Linked DNA regions of Allochromatium vinosum DSM 180. The protein of the gene in region 1 interacts with the protein of each later gene in a pairwise test. Links are inferred from orthologs where the notes say so. Each region holds a gene or a part of one and is shown on either strand. Other genes may lie near its edges.

Evidence for each region. The genes of interacting proteins can lie anywhere in the genome.
Region 2: the proteins of acpP (region 1) and bioH interact in binary tests that used the Escherichia coli proteins (3 or more experiments, as listed by UniProt). The link is inferred for Allochromatium vinosum DSM 180 from one-to-one orthologs.

The regions. Positions count from the first base shown.
Region 1 is NC_013851.1:2,166,934-2,174,004, reverse strand. What follows is about bases 4,106-6,765. They hold acpP (acyl carrier protein), read left to right. Parts: upstream 4,106-5,147; coding sequence 5,148-5,384; downstream 5,385-6,765. Other genes in these bases: fabF (beta-ketoacyl-ACP synthase II), read left to right, coding at 5,496-6,734; fabG (3-oxoacyl-ACP reductase FabG), read left to right, coding at 4,253-4,993; fabD (ACP S-malonyltransferase), read left to right, coding at 4,106-4,260. In the rest of the region: ALVIN_RS09435 (response regulator transcription factor), read left to right, coding at 1-7; ALVIN_RS09430 (YceD family protein), read left to right, coding at 428-970; rpmF (50S ribosomal protein L32), read left to right, coding at 1,033-1,209; phosphate acyltransferase PlsX, read left to right, coding at 1,209-2,291; ALVIN_RS09415 (beta-ketoacyl-ACP synthase III), read left to right, coding at 2,291-3,247; more of fabD, read left to right, coding at 3,316-4,105; pabC (aminodeoxychorismate lyase), read left to right, coding at 6,791-7,071. UniProt on the Escherichia coli protein: Carrier of the growing fatty acid chain in fatty acid biosynthesis.
Region 2 is NC_013851.1:599,468-605,087, reverse strand. Bases 2,664-5,565 are described here. They hold bioH (pimeloyl-ACP methyl ester esterase BioH), read left to right. Parts: upstream 2,664-3,672; coding sequence 3,673-4,458; downstream 4,459-5,565. Other genes in these bases: bioD (dethiobiotin synthase), read left to right, coding at 5,363-5,565; bioC (malonyl-ACP O-methyltransferase BioC), read left to right, coding at 4,491-5,366; bioF (8-amino-7-oxononanoate synthase), read left to right, coding at 2,664-3,488. Outside these bases: ALVIN_RS02635 (hypothetical protein), read left to right, coding at 1-344; ALVIN_RS02630 (ComF family protein), read right to left, coding at 359-1,075; biotin synthase BioB, read left to right, coding at 1,256-2,299; more of bioF, read left to right, coding at 2,310-2,663; more of bioD, read left to right, coding at 5,566-5,620. UniProt on the Escherichia coli protein: The physiological role of BioH is to remove the methyl group introduced by BioC when the pimeloyl moiety is complete. It allows to synthesize pimeloyl-ACP via the fatty acid synthetic pathway through the hydrolysis of the ester bonds of pimeloyl-ACP esters.

The DNA.
Region 1 (7,071 bases):
GGCCTGAGACGGGGGCAGGAGGGTCGAGCCGTGTTTGGCGGACCGGGAGTCGAATTGAGTGATCCTACGGATATCTCCTTTCGATGGCTTCGTCTATTCTAATTCTTCAATGCAGGCGATTGAAATTGCAGATCATCGCCGGCTCGTAGACAAAGAGAAGAAGACGAGGAGATCCCTCGGTCGGATTCGCGACCCGTCCGAGGACTGACACACGAAATCGCGCGCCATGGCGTGGCCGGCATCCGGTCGGTCCGAGTTCGGGATAGAGCGCGTTCATCCATTCGCATACCCTCGCTACCTCCGTCGACTTCGGTCCGCTGGGGTGACGGGGGAATTTTTTTTGTGCGCCGAGTCAGGATTTCAAGGACTCATGTGATTGACGGCGATCTTGGCCATCGGTTAGGCTTGCGCGCTTATGTCGACCGCCTTGCCTGATCATATAGACCCCTGGCGCGCCGCCAAGAGCGGCTTGTCGTTCGGGGGTGAGTTGCCCTTGGAGCGCTTTCCCAGACTGCTGGAGGTCGGGATCGCCGACAAGGGTGAGGCGCTGGCGCGCGTCGCATATCGGCTCGAATTCGGACGCAACGCGGAGTTGGGGCCGATACTCGAAGGCTGGGCGCGGGTGCGGCTACGCCTGCTCTGTCAGCGCTGCCTGAGTGATTTCTGGCTCGATCTGGAGGCGCCCCTGGCGCTGCGTCTGGTGCGAGTCGAGCCGAACGCCAAAGCGTCCGAGAGCGACTATGAAACGCTGGTGGTGACGGACGACAGTCTTGATCCGTTCGAACTCATCGAAGACGAACTCCTGCTCGCGATCCCGCCGTTTCCCCGGCATCCGGTCGGCGAGTGCCAAGCGCCCGAGGCGGCGAGTGGCGACAGGAACGCGATGCCCGAACCGGAGCGGCCGTCCGCCGAGGACATGGAGCAACCGCGCCATCCATTCGCCATCCTCGAACGCCTGAAGCAACAGTAGATTTTTGACACACGATCGGGAGGCGGCCGGGTTCCGCGCACCTCCCACACTGGAGAGTACCAATGGCCGTCCAACAGAATCGCAAGACTCCTTCCAAGCGCGGCATGCGCCGTTCGCACGATGCGCTGACCAAGCCGACTCTGTCGGTCGACCCGACCAGCGGCGAGACCCATCGCCGTCATCACGTCACGGCCGACGGTTTCTATCGCGGCCGCAAGGTTCTGGATCGGGCCGAGTGATGTCGGCGCCGGGCCGCTTCAGCGTCGTGCAATCCACGGACGAGCGCGGTGCCGCCAAGCTCCGTTGCACGATTGCCTTGGACGCCATGGGCGGGGATCACGGCCCCCAAGTCGTGGTTCCGGCGGCCCTGCGCTATCTGGCCGACAACCCGCACGCCGATCTGATCCTGGTCGGCGACGAGGCGCGCCTCGCGCCCTATCTCGGTGACGCCCCGCGCGACCGGCTGCGTATCCGTCATGCGACCCAGGAGGTCGGGATGGATGAGTCGCCCTCCAAGGCGCTGCGCGGCAAGAAAGATTCCTCGATGCGGGTGGCCATCGATCTGGTCAAGGACGGTGAGGCCCAGGCCTGCGTCAGTGCCGGCAACACCGGCGCTCTCATGGCCACCGCGCGCTTCGTGCTCAAGACCCTGCCGCACATCGATCGGCCTGCCATCTGCACCGCCGTGCCCTCGCTCCACGGGCATACTCATATGCTCGATCTCGGCGCCAACGTCGACTGCACCGCCGAGCATCTGTTCCAGTTCGCCGTCATGGGCAGTGAGCTGGTCTCGGCCGTCGACGGCATCGAACGCCCCAAGGTCGCGCTGCTCAACATCGGGCAGGAAGAGATCAAGGGCAACGAGCAGGTCAAGCAGGCCCACGAGTGGCTGGCGCGCAGCAACCTCAACTATGTCGGCTATGTCGAGGGCAACGGCATCTATCTCGACGACCTGGATGTCGTGGTCAGCGACGGCTTCGTCGGCAATGTCGCGCTCAAGAGCAGTGAGGGCGTGGCTAAGTTCATCGGTCAGTCGCTCTCGGCTCAGTTCAAGCGCAACCTGCTGACCCGTCTGGCCGGCTTGGTCGCGTTGCCGATCCTCAAGAAATTCCGCCGCGACATGGACCCGCGCCGCTACAACGGGGCGAGTCTGCTGGGTCTGCGCGGCATCGTGGTCAAGAGTCACGGCGGGGCCGACGAAGTCGCCTTCGAGAACGCGATCTATATCGCCGAGAAGGAGATCCGCGCCAATATCCCCCAACGCATCGGCGATCAAGTCGGGCGCCATCTCGACACTGAGCAGTACAGGGAATCGGCCTGATGAAGTTCTCGCGCATCCTCGGCACCGGGGGCTATCTGCCGTCCCGGGTCATGACCAACGCCGATCTGGAAGCAATCGTCGATACTACGGATAGTTGGATTCGCGAGCGCACCGGCATCGAGAAGCGTCATCTGGCGTCCGAGGGTGAGACCTGCTGCGATCTGGCCGAGATCGCGGCGCGCCGTGCCCTGGAAGCAGCCGGTCTCCATCCGGCCGACCTGGATCTGATCCTGGTCGCGACCACCACGCCCGATCAATTCTTTCCAAGTACCGCCTGTCTGCTCCAGCAGCGGCTGGACGTGCATGGCTGTCCGGCCTTCGATCTCCAGGCGGTCTGTGCCGGTTTCGTCTATGCGATGGACGTGGCCGACAAATACATCCGCGCCGGTGCCGCCAAGCATGTACTGGTCGTCGGTGCCGAGACCATCTCGCGATTGCTCGACTGGAACGATCGCACCACCTGCGTGCTGTTTGGCGACGGCGCCGGCGCCGTAGTGCTGGGCGCAGCCGACGAGCCGGGGATCATCTCGACCCATATCCATGCCGATGGCGCCTACAAGGAGCTGCTCCAGGTGCCGGGCGGTCACGGCAATGGCCGGGCCGATCTGGCCAAGCTGGAGATGCGCGGCAATGAGGTGTTCCGCTTTGCCGTCACCACGCTCGGGCGCATCGTCGACGAGACCCTGGAAGCCAACGGGCTGACCAAGGACGCGATCGACTGGCTGATTCCGCACCAGGCCAACATCCGCATCATCCAGGCCACGGCGCGCAAGCTCGACCTGCCGATGGAACGCGTGATCGTGACCGTCGCCGAGCATGGCAACACCTCCTCGGCCTCGATCCCGCTGGCCTTCGATCAGGCGGTGCGCGATGGGCGCATCCAGCGCGGCGAGACGCTGCTGATGGAAGCCTTCGGCGGCGGATTCACCTGGGGTTCGGTGCTCGTCCGCTATTGATTCCACCTTGAGCCGAGTGCAGGCGCCCGGCTCATGACCATCGACCACTGAACGATTCTGCAAGCCCCATGACGCAACAACTCGCTGTCTTCTTTCCCGGTCAGGGTTCGCAAGCGGTCGGCATGCTCGACGCGCTCGCCGAGTCCCATTCGAGTGTCAAGCACACCTTCGAGGAAGCCTCCGACGCGCTCGGGCGCGATCTCTGGTCGCTGGTCGGCCAGGGGCCAAAGGAGGATCTGGATCGCACCGAGAACACCCAGCCGGCGATGCTCGCTGCGGGTGTTGCCGTATGGCGCGTCTGGCAGCAGTCCGGCGGTCGTCCGGCGACCGTGATGGCCGGGCACAGTCTCGGCGAGTATGCAGCGCTGGTTGCCGCCGGTGCACTAAGCTTCGCCGACGGCATCCGGCTCGCCGCCGATCGCGCGCGCTTCATGCAGGAAGCCGTGCCGGCGGGCGAGGGTGCCATGGCCGCCGTGCTCGGACTGGAGGACGCGCAGGTCGTGGCCCTCTGTGCCGAACAGGCCCAGGGCGAAGTGCTGTCCGCCGTCAATTTCAACTCGCCCGGTCAGGTCGTGATCGCCGGTTCGGCCGCTGCCGTTGCACGCGCCATCGACGCCGCCAAGGCGGCCGGCGCCAAGCGCGCGCTGCCGCTGCCGGTGAGCGTGCCGTCACACTGCGCCCTGATGCGCCCGGCGGCCGACCGCCTGGCCGAACGTCTGGCCGATGTGGCGCTGGCCGTGCCGAGCGTGACTGTGATTCATAACGTCAACGTCGCTCCGGCCGAGGACGTCGAGTCGCTGCGCCGCCGGCTGGTCGAGCAGCTCTACAGCCCGGTACGCTGGGTCGAGACGGTCGCATCCGTCGCCGCGCAGGGCGTGACCACCGCGCTCGAATGCGGTCCGGGCAAGGTGCTGACCGGGTTGAACAAACGCATCGCTGACAATCTGACGACGCTGCCGGTCTTCGATCCGAAGACGCTGGAGGCGGCACTGGAGGCAACCTCGAATGCTTAAGGGTGAAATCGCGCTGGTCACTGGCGCTTCGCGTGGAATCGGACGGGCCATCGCCATGGCGCTGGCCGAGCAGGGCGCCACGGTCGTCGGCACCGCCACCACTGAATCCGGTGCTCAGGCCATCGAACAGGCGCTGACCGGCGCCGGCCATCAGGGCCTGGGTCTGGTGCTGAACGTCTCCGACCCGGCCTCCGTCGAGGCGACCCTGGCTCAGATCACCGAGCGTCTCGGCGCGCCGAGCATCCTGGTCAACAACGCCGGCATCACCCGCGACAACCTGCTGATGCGCATGAAGGACGAGGAGTGGGACGCGGTCATCGACACCAACCTGACTTCGCTCTATCGGCTCTCCAAGGGCTGTCTGCGTGCCATGACCAAGGCGCGCAAGGGTCGCATCATCAATATCGCCTCGGTCGTCGGGTCGATGGGCAACGCCGGTCAGACCAACTATGCCGCCGCCAAGGCCGGTATGATGGGCTTCACCAAGTCGCTGGCACGTGAAGTCGGCTCGCGCGGGATCACGGTCAACTGTGTTGCGCCCGGCTTCATCGACACCGACATGACCAAGGAACTGCCCGAGGCGCACCGCCAGACCCTGCTCGGCGCCATCCCGCTCGGGCGGCTCGGCCAGCCGGAAGAGATTGCCAGCGCAGTGGTCTTTCTGGCCTCGCCGGGCGGTGCCTACATCACAGGCGAGACCCTGCATGTCAATGGCGGCATGCACATGGTGTGATCGCTTGTTGGTGTTTCTTTGTTATTCGTTTCAAAACAAGATGTTGAATGTCTTCAATCGATCGCGATCTCGGCTTTCATCGCATCTTGTTTGTCACTAGAATACACCCCGGCCCACTGGGGCCAATTTTTGTCATTCGAGAGGAATCAATCCTATGAGCAGCGTTGAAGATCGAGTTCGCAAAATCGTGGTGGACCAGCTGGGTGTGAAGGAAGAAGAAGTCAACCCAGAGGCGTCCTTCGTCGACGATCTGGGAGCGGACTCGCTCGACACCGTGGAACTGGTCATGGCCCTCGAAGAGGAGTTCGAGACCGAGATTCCGGACGAAGACGCCGAGAAGATCACCACGGTCCAACAGGCCATCGACTACATCAACGCGCACCAGGCCTGAGATCAGGTCGAGCGGATAGATTTAACGCCAGGCGCCAGGCTTCGGCCTTGAAACGAGGGCGCAGCATGGGCTCGTCGAACGTGGCGTTCTGAACGACGATAGAGGTAAGTGATGGCAGGCAGAAGGGTAGTAGTCACCGGATTGGGCCTCGTGGCACCGGTTGGTCTGGACGTCAAGTCCGCGTGGGACAACATCCTCGCCGGAAAGAGCGGAATCAAACCGATCACCCATTTCGATATCGCCCCGTTCAGCACCCGCTTCGGCGGTCCGATCTATGGCTTCGATCCGAGCGACTACGTCTCGGAGAAGGACGCCAAGAAGATGGACAAGTTCATCCATTACGGCTTGGCGGCCGGCTGTCAGGCCATCGCCGATTCCGGACTGGAGGTCAACGAGTCCAACTGTCGGCGCATCGGCGTGGCCATCGGGTCCGGTATCGGTGGTATCACCGGCATCGAGAACAACTACGAGGTCTATCGCGAGAAGGGTCCGCGTCGCATTTCGCCCTTCTTCGTGCCCGCCAACATCGTCAACATGGTGGCCGGCAACCTCTCGATCAAGTTCGGCCTCAAAGGTCCCAATTATTCGATCGTCTCGGCCTGCGCGACCGGCACGCACAACATCGGCGAGGCGGCGATCATGATCCGTCACGGCTATGTCGACGTGATGCTGGCCGGTGGTGCTGAGATGGCGACCTCGCCGGTCGGTCTCGGTGGCTTTGCCGCCGCGCGCGCCCTCTCGACCCGCAACGACGATCCCGAGGCGGCCAGCCGTCCGTTCGACAAGGATCGTGACGGCTTCGTGCTCAGCGACGGTGCCGGTGTCGTGGTGCTCGAAGAGTACGAGCACGCCAAGGCGCGCGGCGCGACCATCTATGCCGAACTGGTCGGTGTCGGTATGAACTCCGACGCCTATCACATGACGGCACCCTCGGAAGATGGTGAGGGCGCCTCCGAATGTATGCGCATGGCGCTGAACGATGGCGGCCTGAACACCGAGCAAGTCCAGTACATCAACGCGCACGGTACCTCGACGCCGGCCGGCGATGTGGCCGAGACGCGTGCCGTGAAGCGTGCCTTCGGTGACTATGCCTACAAGCTCGCGGTCAGCTCGACCAAGTCCATGACCGGGCACATGCTGGGCGCGGCCGGTGGCGCCGAGGCCATCTTCACCATCCTGGCCATCCGCGATCAGGTCGCGCCGCCGACCATCAACTATCACACCCCGGACCCGGATTGCGATCTCGACTGCGTTCCCAATACGGCGCGTCAGATGACGATCGATGTGGCGATGTCCAACTCGTTCGGTTTCGGCGGCACCAACGGGACGCTCATCTTCCGGCGTCTCTGATCCGGTCTCCGTCTGGAGACCGGGACCAGGGAGACCGGTCGGGCAGGGCGCGCGACATGGCCACGACGCCAGGAATCGGCGCCCCGTCTCGGGTCTTGATCGATGGCCGGCCTGGTGATCGGTTCTCGATTCTCGACCGGGCGCTGCACTACGGGGATGGTCTGTTCGAGACCATCCGCCTCGCCGCCGGCTATCCCTGCCAGTGGCAGCGCCACATGGATCGGCTGATCCTGGGCGCGGAGCGTCTCGGCATCGACATGCCCGACACCGCTCTGCTCGCCGCCGAGGCCGCCGACGTGACCTGGGGACAGCGCGAAGGCATCCTGAAGCTGATCCT
Region 2 (5,620 bases), 1.6 Mb from region 1 along the record:
CGGATACGCTCTCCAGTCTGGTCGGCTGGTACAAGGAGATGTCGGACGCCAATGGCGGCAGCGGCTTCAGCTTCGCCGACATGACGGCCAACCGTGCCGGCATCCGCTTTGCACGGCTGGCCACCGAAAGCGCGTCGAGCGCCCGGTGGCTTCAGTCCGTCGCGCGTGCGGGGTTACGGGAGGACGACGTCATGCCGCGTATCGACAGTCTGCCGGAGGGACTGAGTCAGGCACGCTTCGAGGATCGTCTCGGCACGGACAAGCGGCGTGAGTACCAGCGCCTGATCGAACAGATCGACCGTCATATCGAGTCGCGCGGGCTGTACCGACAGCCGTCGGGCTGAATCCACGCCTGAGATTAGAGCGTCCGCGCCACGGCCCAGACATCGACCCGCACGGCACCGGCGTCGATCAACACCTGACTCAGTTCGGAGACCGTGCCGCCGGTCGTCATCACATCATCGACGATGGCCAGATGCCGCCCCGTGAGAGCTTCAACCGCCTTGAAGGCGCCCCGGATGTTGCGCCGCCGGGCGCGTGCCGTCAGTTCGGTCTGGGGCGGCGTGGCGCGGGTGCGGGCGACGAGACGCGGTTCGACCGGAAGGGACAGCGCGCGGCCTGTGACACGCGCGATCTCCAGCGCCTGGTTGTAGCCGCGCGTGCGCTGGCGTCGCGGATGCAGCGGCACAGGGACCAGCGCCTCGGGCCAGTCGTCCGCCGACTCGCGCGCCTGCTCGGCCAGACACTGACCCAGCAGCCGCGCGGCGTTGAGCCGCCCACGGAACTTGGCGCCCGTGATCAGAAAGGGCACCGCCCCCTCGTAGCGAAAGGCCGTCAGGCAGGCGTCGAACGGCGGCGGGCGGCGCTCGCAATCGCCGCAGATCGCCCCGTCCGGCAGTGGAACCAGAAAGGGACGCGCGCACCGGGCGCAGGCACGGAGATTGTAGGGCAGATCCAGCGCGCAGCCGGCGCAGAGATCGCGGCCCTGCTCGCCGGGCGCGCCGCAGAGCAGACAGGTCGGCGGGAACAGGCTGTCGAGCAGACTGCGATCGCCCCCAAAACCGAGTTTCCACACGGCGCTGTCTCCCTTCGATCATGACATCCCTCACACACCAGCGGAACCGACGTCAGCGGATCGAGTTGTAAACCTTGAGAACCAAAATCAGTTGACAAGTCAAACAAGCCCTTTAGAGTAATGGGCCTTTTATCGCTTCGTCACGACCGATTTCGAAGCCACATCCGGTTCCTTCCGCCCATGTCACAGATTCATACCACCGCCTTCCAGTCGCCGCCCGCACTCCGTCACGATTGGTCTCTCGACGAGATCGAAGCGATCCTCGATCAGCCGTTCAACGATCTGCTGTTCACGGCTCAGAGCGTCCACCGCGCCCACTTCGATCCCAATACCATTCAGGTCAGCACGCTGCTGAGCATCAAGACCGGCGCCTGCCCCGAGGATTGCGGCTATTGCGGCCAGAGCGCGCGCCATGCAACGGACGTCGAACCCGAGCGCATCCTGCCGCTCGACACCGTGCTGGAGGCGGCGCGCACCGCCAAGTCCCAGGGCGCGACCCGCTTCTGCATGGGCGCGGCCTGGCGCAACCCGACCGACCGCCATCTCGAACAGGTGATCGCCATGGTCGAGGGCATCCACGCGCTCGGGCTGGAAACCTGCGTCACCCTCGGCATGCTGACCGCCGAACAGGCACGCCGGCTCAAGGACGCCGGACTCGACTATTACAACCACAACCTCGACACCTCGCCCGAATTCTACGGTCAGGTCATCAGCACCCGCACCTATCAGGATCGGCTCGACACCCTGGAACACATCCGCGCGGTCGGACTCAAGACCTGTAGCGGCGGCATCCTCGGCATGGGCGAATCGCGCCGCGACCGCGCCTCCATGCTGCGCCAGCTCACCAATCTGCCGGCGCATCCCGAATCCGTCCCCATCAATCTGCTGGTCCAGGTCGAGGGCACGCCGCTGTTCGGCGTCGACGCGCTCGATCCCTTCGAGTTCGTGCGCGTGGTCGCGGCGGCGCGGATCATCATGCCGCGTTCGCATGTGCGCCTCTCGGCCGGACGCAGTGAGATGAGCGACGAGTTGCAGGCGCTCTGCTTCCTGGCCGGCGCCAACTCGATCTTCTACGGCGAGCGGCTGCTGACCGCGCCCAATGCCGAGTCCGACCGCGACCGGCGGCTGTTCGAGCGTCTCGGACTGGCTTTCGAGCAGGTCGAGGCCGAACGCACCGAGCCGGGCGCCTGCCACAAGACCACCGAGCACAAGATCCGGCTCTGAGGCGCGAGACATGGAGCGACCGCCGTCCAGCCGCACCAACCCCGAGACCGAACTGCGCCCGCGACTCGACGCGCTCAAGGCGCAGTCGCTCTATCGCCGCCGCCGACTCCAGGACAGCCCGCAGCAGCCCCAGGCGCGGGTCGACGGCCGACCGATGCTGAGCTTTTGCGGCAACGACTATCTGGGTCTGGCCAATCACCCCGAGGTGATCGCCGCCCTGCGCGACGGGGCCGAACGCTGGGGCGTGGGCAGCGGCGCGGCGCATCTGGTCAACGGCCACAGCCGCGCGCATCAGGCACTGGAAGAGGCGCTGGCCGCGTTCACCGGCCGCCCGCGCGCCCTGCTGTTCTCGACCGGCTACATGGCCAACCTGGGCGTCATCAGCGCCCTGGCCGGACGGACCGACACGGTGTTCGAGGACCGGCTCAATCACGCCTCACTGCTCGACGGCGCCCTGCTGTCACGCGCCCGACTGCGCCGCTATCCGCACGCCGACGCCCAGGCACTCAAACGCCTGATCGACAGCGACCCCGCGCGGCTCATCGTCACCGACGGCGTCTTCAGCATGGACGGCGATCTGGCTCCATTGCCTGAACTCGCCACCATCGCGCGCGACTCCGGCGCCTGGCTGATGGTCGACGACGCGCACGGATTGGGCGTGCTGGGACACGAAGGACGTGGCTCACTGGATCACTTCGGACTCGGCCCCGAAGACGTCCCCATCCTGATGGGCACGCTCGGCAAGGCGTTCGGCACCTTCGGCGCTTTCGTCGCCGGCTCCGAGGAACTGATCGAGACCCTGATCCAGAGCGCACGCAGTTACATCTACACCACGGCCACCCCACCGGCACTGGCCGAAGCCACGCTCGCCAGCCTCGCCATCACCCGACGCGAACACTGGCGGCGCGAACGGCTCACCGAGTGGATCGAGCGCTTTCGTACCGGAGCGACCCGAATCGGACTGAACCTGATGGACTCGCCCACACCCATCCAGCCGATCCTGGCCGGCAGCGCCGAACAGGCACTGGCCTGGAGCGCCGCGCTCGAAGCCGCCGGCCTCCTGGTCACAGCCATTCGCCCCCCAACGGTTCCCGAAGGCACGGCGCGGCTGCGTATCACACTCTCAGCCGCGCACACTGCCGACGACATCGACCGACTGCTCGCGGCCCTGGCCAGACTACCGACCTGACCGAACCAACGCCCAGCCGCCCGTGATACGGCCAACGGATGGTTCGGGGCGCCGTCGGCGGGGGGTGTCGACCGCATGGATGCGGTCGTCAAGCCTCCAGGGATGGATTCACGGCGTCCCCCCGACGACGGCGCCCCGAGCCACCCAGCTACCGAGTCAAGCAACCACACCGAAACCACAACCGATGTCGAACCAATCCGCCCCCCCGCACACTCCAACCCCTGAAACCACCGCCGACCTGGTCCTCCTCCACGGCTGGGGCATGAACTCGGCCATCTGGAACGGCGTCCCCGAGCCGACCTGGAACGGCCTGACCCAACACCGCATCGACCTGCCCGGACATGGCGACAGCCCCTTCCCCACCGGCCGCGACGACCTCTGGGGCTGGGCCGAAGCCTGCCTGGACGCCGCCCCCGAACGCGCCGTCTGGGTCGGCTGGTCGCTGGGCGGACTCATCGCCCTGGCCGCCGCCCTGCACGCGCCCAAGCGCGTCGCCGGACTGATCCTCCTGACCGCCACCCCGCGCTTCACCCAGGCGACCGACTGGACGCCCGCCATGCCCGAAGCGACCCTGGCCCAGTTCCACGACGGCCTGCTCGCCGACCCGAGCGGCACCCTGAACCGCTTCCTGGCCCTGCAAACGCGCGGCAGCGACACCGCGCGCGAGACACTCCGCACCCTCAAACAGGAACTGGCCGCACGTCCCGAACCCAAGCCCGCCGCGCTCGCCCTGGGCCTGGATCTGCTGCGCGAGGAAGACCTGCGCCCCCAGCTCCCCGACATCCGCTGCCCGACGCTCTGGCTCTTCGGCCAACACGACACCCTGGTCCCGGCACGGGTCGCCGAACGCATCGAACTGCTGATGCCCGAAGCGCGGGTCGAGACCATCGCGGGCGCGGCCCATGCGCCCCACATCTCGCACCCCCACGAAACCGGTCGGGCCATCCGCACCTTTCTGGACGCCCTTTGAACATCACGACGCCAGACCCCAAGGCCGCCATCATGCACCCGATCGACAAGACCCGCGCCCGGCTCAGCTTCGAACGCGCCGCCGCCGACTATGACAGCGTTGCTGTGCTCCAGCGCGAGATCGCCGACCGGATGCTCGGGCGGCTCGACTACATTCGACTCGCGCCCCAACGCATTCTCGACCTTGGCGCCGGTACCGGCTATGCCATCGACCCGCTCGCCCGTCGCTATCCCAAGGCGCGCGTACTGGCGCTGGACTTCGCCCACGGGATGCTGCTCCAGGCGCGCCGACGCGGAAGCTGGTGGCGTCGGCCGCTGTGCGTCTGCGCCGATGCCGAGTCGCTGCCGCTGGCCGACGGCGCGGTGGATCTGATCGTCTCCAATGCCGCGCTCCAGTGGTGCAACGACCTGGAGCGCACCTTCAGCGAATGCCGACGGGTGCTGCGTCCGGGCGGACTGCTGCTCTTCACCACCTTCGGCCCGGATACGCTCAAGGAACTGCGCGCCGCCTGGAGCCAGGTCGACGAACACACCCACGTCAGCCCCTTCCTGGACATGCACGACATCGGCGATGCCCTGGTGCGCGCCCGCTTCGCCGATCCGGTGATGGACGCCGATCGTCTGACGCTGACCTATGACGACGTTCAGGGTCTGATGCGCGATCTCAAGACACTCGGCGCACGCAATGCCACAGACGCCCGTCCACGCGCCCTGACCGGCCGCGCGCGACTGGCCGCACTCGCCGACGCCTACGAGACCCACAGGCGCGACGGCCGTCTGCCGGCCAGCTATGAGGTCTTGTACGGACATGCCTGGGCGCCCGAGCCGGCCGAACACCGTCAAACCGGCGGCGAAGTCGCCATCCCACTCTCAGCGATCGGCGGACGCCGCCGGGCGGTCGAACCATGAGCGGATTCTTCATCACAGGCACGGATACCGGCTGCGGCAAGACCGAGATCACGCTCGGACTCATGGCCGCCCTGCAGGCACGCGGACAGCGGGTGCTGGGCATGAAGCCGGTCGCGAGCGGCTGCGATCAGCATCCCGAGGGACTGCGCAACGCGGATGCCGAACGCATCCAGGCCCAGGGCACGCACGCAGTGCCCTATGCGCTCGTCAATCCCTATGCCTTCGCGCGACCGATCGCCCCCCATGTGGCTGCC